Regions from separate parts of the Promicromonospora vindobonensis genome, predicted to be linked through region 1. Evidence: predicted binding sites of a transcription regulator. Region 1 holds the regulator's gene; the other holds the start of a gene.
The links. The regulator HrcA, encoded in region 1, represses chaperone genes, less so after heat shock. The targets are predictions, from matches to a motif close to TTNGCACTCGNNNNNNNCGAGTGCNAA.
Positions count from the first base shown of each region.

Region 1 (3,399 bases):
GTCGTGCCGGCCGTCGAGGTCGGGGGAGGCGCCGAGCAGGTCCTGCGCCATCTCCCGGACCTCTTGCTCGCCCAGCCGGCCCAGGTCGAGGCGGGTCGTGAGCCGGGCCCGGTCGAGCTCTGCCATGACGACGCGCAGGGGGTGCGCGCGGCCGACGTCGTCGCTGCGGTAGGTGAGCAGCAGGAGGAGGCCAGGGGGCGCGGTGCGGGCGAGGCGGAGGGCGACGGCGCGGGTGATGTCGTCGGCCCAGTGGAGGTCCTCCATGATCACGGCGACCGGTCGTTCGGCGGCGAACGTGGTGAGCAGGTCGGCGAAGACCTCGGGGATACGGTCGGTCCCCGCGCCCCGTGCCGGTGTGACGAGCTGGGGTGCGACGGCGGACAGCGCGTCCGCGGCTGGTCCGGCTGCCGCGACGGCGGCCTCGGGTCCGATCGCCCGCACGATCCCGTGCAGCAGGCCGGCGAGGGCGGCGTAGGGGACGGGTCCGGAGCCGGAGTCGGCGCACTGACCGGAGAGGACCGTGACGCCGTCGGCGCGCGAGGTGAGCTCGTCGAGGAGGCGGGTCTTGCCGATCCCGGCCTCGCCTGCGATCACGATGGTGCGGTTGGCCCGCGAGCGGACGTCGTCGAGTGCGGCCTCGAGCTCGCTGAGCTCACGGGCTCTACCCACCAGGCGGGCGCGCGGAACCGGCATGGGGTCATCGTCCCATGCCGGTCCTCTCGGCGGTCCGCTGGTCATCGCTGCTGGTCATGGTCGTCCTGCACGGGTGGGCGCCGGTGCGTCAGGCGACGCGCGGGCGGGCCTGGTCGGTGTCCGTGGCCCTGGCGCTCCGCCGGGCGGTGTGCTCGGCGGAGCGCTGTGCGGCCGCCTGCTGACGGGCGGCGTGCTCGCGTGCCACGCGCGTCTGCTCTGCCCGGCGGTCGATCTCCTGCTCGTTCCTGCGGTACTCGGCGTAGTCGGAAAAGCCGAACATGGTGGTTCCTCCTGGTCGGAGCCGGTCCCTCGCCGGCGGTGATTCCAGGTTCGTCGCTGAGGTAGCCCTTCCGGATCGGTCGGTCGCCGCAACTTGCGGGCCGGTTGTGCCGGGCCGGCCGGGCGCGGCTAAGTCATCGCCCTATACGCCCCGCGCGAACGGTTCAGCAGGGCCGGTCAGGCGGGTGACCTGCGCATCTGACGCAGACCTTGCAGTCCGTTGGCGGGTCGGGGACTTGGCCCCTGGCCTGTGCCGCGTAGGATTGGCACTCGGTTGGCGAGAGTGCTGGAGAGCGGGCCGGAACCCGGGCGTACGTCCCGGACGTTCTACCTGGGACGGAGGTGAGCGCGGTGAGCGAGGAACGCAGGCTCGATGTCTTGCGAGCGATCGTGGAGGACTATGTCCGGACACGGGAGCCCGTCGGATCCCGCATACTCACGGAACGCCACCGGCTCGGTGTCTCTCCGGCCACCGTGCGCAACGACATGGCGGCGCTCGAGGAGGCCGGGCTCATCGCCCAGCCGCACACCTCGGCCGGTCGCATCCCCACGGACAAGGGCTACCGCCTGTTCGTGGACCAGCTCGCCGAGGTGCGGCCGTTGACCGTGCCCCAGAAGCGTGCCATCGAGACATTCCTGTCCGAGGCCGTCGACCTGGACGACGTCGTCGCACGGGCCGGGCGGCTCATCGCACAGCTGACCGGGCAGGTCGCCGTCGTGCAGTATCCGTCGCTGCGCCGTTCCGGGCTGCGGCACCTCGAGCTGGTGCCCACAGCGGAGGGGCGGCTCCTCGTCGTCGTCATCACGGACACGGGGCGGGTGGAGCAGCGCTTCCTCGACGTGCCGGTCGGGATGGACGACGGGACGCTCGGCGAGCTGCGCGCGCGGTTCAACGCCGCGGCCGCCGGCCACCGGCTCACCGAGATCGGCACCGCTTTCGAGCGGGTCACCGAGGCGATGCCGGACGAGCACCGGGCGCTGGCCACGGCCGTGGCCGAGGTCGTGACGGCCGCGCTCGGCGAGGAGAGCGAGGAACGCATAGTGCTGACCGGTCAGGCCAACCTGGCCCGGTCGAGCATGCGGTTCGAACAGGGCCTGCGTCCCGTGCTCGAGGCGCTCGAGGAGCAGGTGGTCCTGCTCGGTCTCCTCACCGACATGACCGACGACGCCGGGGTGGCCGTGAGCATCGGCCACGAGAACCGGTTGGCGGGCCTGTCGGAGACCTCGGTGGTCACGTCCGGCTACGGGTCGTCCGACGGCGACACCGTCGCGATCCTGAGCTCGATCGGCCCCACCCGGATGGATTATCCGGGCACCATCGCAGCGGTACGCGCCGTGGCGCGCTACCTGTCCCGAGTGCTGCCCAGCTGACCTCCCCACCTTCCACAAACCTCCCCACAAAGAGAGACCTGTGACCGACTACTACGAGATTCTCGGTGTTCCGCGCGACGCCTCGCCCGAGCAGATCAAGAAGGCATACCGCAAGCTGGCCCGCGAGCTGCACCCCGACGTGGCAGGAGACGTAGGCGAGGACCGGTTCAAGGACGTGGCGCGCGCCTATGAGGTGCTGTCCAACGCCGACAAGCGCCAGCAGTACGACATGGGGGTCGACCCCACCTCGCCGGGCGGCGGTGCGGGCGGCGGGTTCGGGGCCGGGTTCGGTTTCCAGGACATCTTCGAGACCTTCTTCGGCGGCGGGCAGCCTGCCGGGCCGGTGCCCCGCGCCCGGCGCGGCAACGACGCGCTCGTGCGCCTCGACCTCGAGCTGGCCGAGGCGGTCTTCGGCGCGAAGCGTGAGATCCAGGTCGACACGGCGGTGGCGTGCAACACCTGTGGCGGCGACGGCGCGCGGCCGGGTACCTCGGCGCGCACCTGCGACGTCTGCCACGGCCGTGGCTCAGTGCAGCGGGTGGCCCGCTCGTTCCTCGGCCAGGTCATGACGAACCAGCCGTGCTCCGCCTGCGGCGGCTTCGGCACCGTGATCCCCGAGCCCTGCACCGACTGCTCCGGCGAGGGCCGGGTGCGCTCGCGCCGGACCGTCTCGGTGAACGTGCCGGCCGGTGTCGACACGGGGACGCGCATCAAGCTCTCCGCGCAGGGCGAGGTGGGCCCGGGCGGCGGCCCCGCCGGCGACCTGTACGTCGAGATCCGGGAGCGCGCGCACGACACGTTCGTGCGGCGCGGCGACGAGCTGCACTGCACCCTCCAGGTGCCGATGACGGCGGCAGCGCTCGGCACCGTGCTCGAGCTCGACACGCTGGACGGCCTCCAGGAGATCGACCTGCGCCCCGGCACGCAGCCGGGACAGGTCATGACCATCAAGGGTCTCGGCGTGGGCCACCTGCACTCGACGGGGCGGGGTGATCTCAACGTGCACATCGAGGTCCAGGTGCCCACGGCGCTGGACGAGGAGCAGACGGCACTGCT
Region 1 covers NZ_JBHUOG010000001.1:803,510-806,908, reverse strand. Annotated here, with positions in the region: gene ACFS27_RS03860 (helix-turn-helix transcriptional regulator) at 1-693, opposite strand, end outside; gene ACFS27_RS03855 (hypothetical protein) at 782-973, opposite strand; gene hrcA (heat-inducible transcriptional repressor HrcA) at 1,324-2,343, shown strand; gene dnaJ (molecular chaperone DnaJ) at 2,384-3,399, shown strand, end outside.

Region 2 (3,399 bases), on a different contig from region 1:
CTTGTCGCCGACCTGCTGGTCCGCGGCCCGCGCGAGCGGGTGCGTCCCGCCGCCCATGAGGTCGAGGCCCAGCCGGTCGGTCGCCGTCCGGACGCGGTCGAGGAGGTGGGTCAGGTCCGTCCCCGCGTCGGCGACGGTGCCGCAGACGCCGGTGACCAGCTCGATCGTGTTCTTCATGAACTCGCCGGTCACGTGCGGGGCGTAGCTCGTCGAGGTGTGCCGGGGCTGGCCGACGTCGCGCGCGAGCGCGTCGAGCACGGCTGGCCCGGCCTGGGAGAGTTCGGCGGTGTCGGAGTCGACCAGCCCGATCTCCCACTCGAGGCCCACGGTGGAGCGAGGGGACTCGCCGAAGCCGAGCCGGACCGGCGAGCTCATACGGGTCCTAGTGGTTCGACGAGCAGTATCTGTTGGTTGCCTGCCACGCGTGTGAGCACGATCGTCGCCTCCTCGGTCCCGGTGAGCACGAGCTGCTTGCGAAGTTGCTCAGGCACCACCGCGGTGCCCCGCTTCTTGATCGTGATGCGTCCTACGTTCCGCGTCCGCAGGTATGACTTGAGTCGCTTCAGGCCGAACGGCATCGTGTCGAGCACCCGGTAGCCGGTGGCGACGGGGGCCTGCGCCCCGGCCGAGTCGGTGGGGCGCGCCGGAGGCAGGTCGGCAGGGCTGTCCGTGGTGACGTACGCGATGGTCGGGTCGACGAGGCGCCCGCCCAGCTCGGCGGCTGCCTGGCCGACGAGGCCGGCGCGGATGACCGCCCCGTCGGGTTCGTAGAGGTACTGGCCGACGGCCCCGACGTCCGGCACGACGTCGGAGCCCCGCACCGTGCGGCTGAGGGTGTGGTCCTTCCCGCCGTCGTCGGTGAACGTGCGCAGCACGAGCGCCGAGCGGCCGGGACCGTCGGGCGCGAGCGGTCCGAACCAGATCCCGGCCTCGACCACGTCGCCGTTGACGGAGACCCACTGCGTCTCCGCGTCGTCGGGCAGCCCGTCGTGCGGGATGCCCGGGCCGACCTTGATGCCGACGGCGGCCACCGTCTCGCGCAGCGCCCAGACGGAGTCGAGCGGAGGTTCGTAGGCGCGCGGGTCGAACACCCGACGGCTCCGCCCGCCCGAGCCGCCACCCACGCGGCGTGCCGGGTCGGCGTAGACGCCCTCGACGCCCTCCGCGCGCAGATCGAGGGAAAGGCCGTCGGCATGCCGCACGTCTGCCTCGGGGAAGTGGCGCAGGTTCCACTGCGCGATGGCGGCGGTGCACTCGTCCAGGTCGGTCGCGACGACCCGGAGGCCGGTCCCGGCGAAGGCGAGCGAGTCGGCGCCGATGCCGCAGGTCAGGTCGGCGAGCATCGTGACGCCGGCGTCGAGGTAGCGCCGGGCGTGCAGCGCAGCGACGAGGAGCCGGGTGGCCTGCTCCAGCCCGTCGGCGGTGAAGAGCATGCCGTCCGCGAAGTCGCCGAACTTGGCCCGCGCCCTTGCGCGCAGCCTCGACTGGGTCACCACGGCGGCCGCGAGGTCCGGTGCTATGCCCTTGTCGCGGAGCGTCGTCACGGTCTTCATGGCGTGTCGCTCGTCGTAGGGCGGAAGGGCACCAAGCAGGGCCCAGCCGTCGGGGCTGAGCAGTTTGCTCAGAATCGCCGCATCCATGGGAAGATCTTTCCACGTTTGGCCTGGTGGTGACGAGCGGCTCGACGGAACCTTTTCGTCGGGATGGCGTGTTTCCGGTGTGGCGGCGGCGCGTCGGTCCCGTGAGGTGTGAGCAGGTCCACCCGATTGGCACTCGCCTTGACCGAGTGCTAGCGCCGACCTAGATTTGGGGGTGTTCACCGCCGCGGGACCCCGTTCCACGGGCCCGCGGGGGAGAACCCAGACGTTCGTGCCCGCCGGCACCCGCGACGACGGCGGACGGTCGAACGTTCGAGCCACTTACGTCCATCACGCAGCTGATCTCTCGATCCGCTCACGAAAGAGGAGGTCCGACGTGTCGGTCCCCATCAAGCCGCTCGAGGACCGGATCGTCGTCAAGGCTCTCGAAGCCGAGACCACGACCGCTTCCGGCCTGGTCATCCCGGACACCGCCAAGGAGAAGCCCCAGGAGGGCGAGGTTCTGGCCGTTGGCCAGGGCCGCATCGACGACAACGGCAACCGTGTGCCGCTGGACGTCGCTGTCGGTGACAAGGTGATCTACTCCAAGTACGGCGGCACCGAGGTCAAGTACGCGGGTGAGGAGTACCTGGTGCTCTCCGCGCGCGACGTCCTCGCCGTGGTCGTGAGCTGACTCCAGCCCACGCCAGGTAGACGAGAGCCCCGCACCGGATGGTGCGGGGCTCTTGTCGTGCCCGTCGAATGTCGTGCCCGTCGAAGTCGGTCGTCCAGGCCGGCGGTCCGCAGCGGCGTTGTTGCAGACCGGGCGGAGCGACCAGCTTCGCGCGAAGAAAAGTGGTTCAGGCGGAAAGTGGTTCAGGCAGAGACGGACTTGCCGGCGAGGATGGCCGAGCGCTCGTCCTCGCTGAGCCCGCCCCACACGCCGTACGGCTCGCGCACGCGGAGCGACTGCTCGCGGCACTGCATCATCACGGGGCAGGAGCGGCAGATCGCCTTGGCGGCCTCGGCACGCCTGCGGCGTGTCGACCCGCGCTCGCCCTCGGGGTGGAAGAACAGGGTGTCGTCCGCGTCACGGCACGAACCCTGGTACTGCCATTCCCACAATTCCATTACCGGACCGGGAAGCCTCGAGATCTCCGTCATGCCGAACAACCTACAAGTTGTGCAGAAGTTGTTCAAGGGGCAATTTTTCCACTAGTGAGCAGAATCGGGTCAGCCGCAAGCGCGCCAGGCCTGACCGGTTTTGTATCGATCTGGACCAGATTCCACCGAGATCGGCGGCACGCCGGGTTTCGCAGTGGCGCTGAGAGGTCCAGGTCGGCAGAATCGAGTCCATGACTTCTTCGCGGCCTGCCCAGAGCTCGGGCGGGTCACGTTCATCCAGCCCCGGACTGGCCGTCGCCGCAGTTGCCAGACGCCTCGGGGTTGCGCCAGCCACCCTGCGTACGTGGGACCGCCGGTACGGGCTGGGCCCCTCTGGCCGCACCGCCGGGTCGCACCGCCGCTACACACCGGACGACGTCGCCCGGCTCCTCGTGATGCGCCGGCTGACGCTCGAGGGCGTTGCACCGGTGGACGCGGCCCGTGCCGCGGTCGAGGCGGGGCACGCCGAGCTCGAGGTGGCCACCCGGACCGCGCCCGCCCTGCCGACCGTGCAGGTCGAGGGCGACCCCGAGTCCCCGGAAGCGGAGTTCGCAGAGACCTTCCTCGGGACCGTCGAGGCGCCGGCCGCGCCCGGCGACGAGAAGGCCGACACCGTCGACGGGCCCGGCGAGACCGCTCCGGCAGGTCCTGCCGTTCC
Region 2 covers NZ_JBHUOG010000002.1:3,171,207-3,174,605, reverse strand. Annotated here, with positions in the region: gene ACFS27_RS27355 (glutamate--cysteine ligase) at 1-375, opposite strand, end outside; gene ACFS27_RS27350 (class I SAM-dependent methyltransferase) at 372-1,640, opposite strand; gene groES (co-chaperone GroES) at 1,975-2,271, shown strand; gene ACFS27_RS27340 (WhiB family transcriptional regulator) at 2,454-2,741, opposite strand; gene ACFS27_RS27335 (MerR family transcriptional regulator) at 2,933-3,399, shown strand, end outside.
Region 2: the regulator HrcA is predicted to act here: its motif matches at 1,767-1,793, upstream of groES (co-chaperone GroES).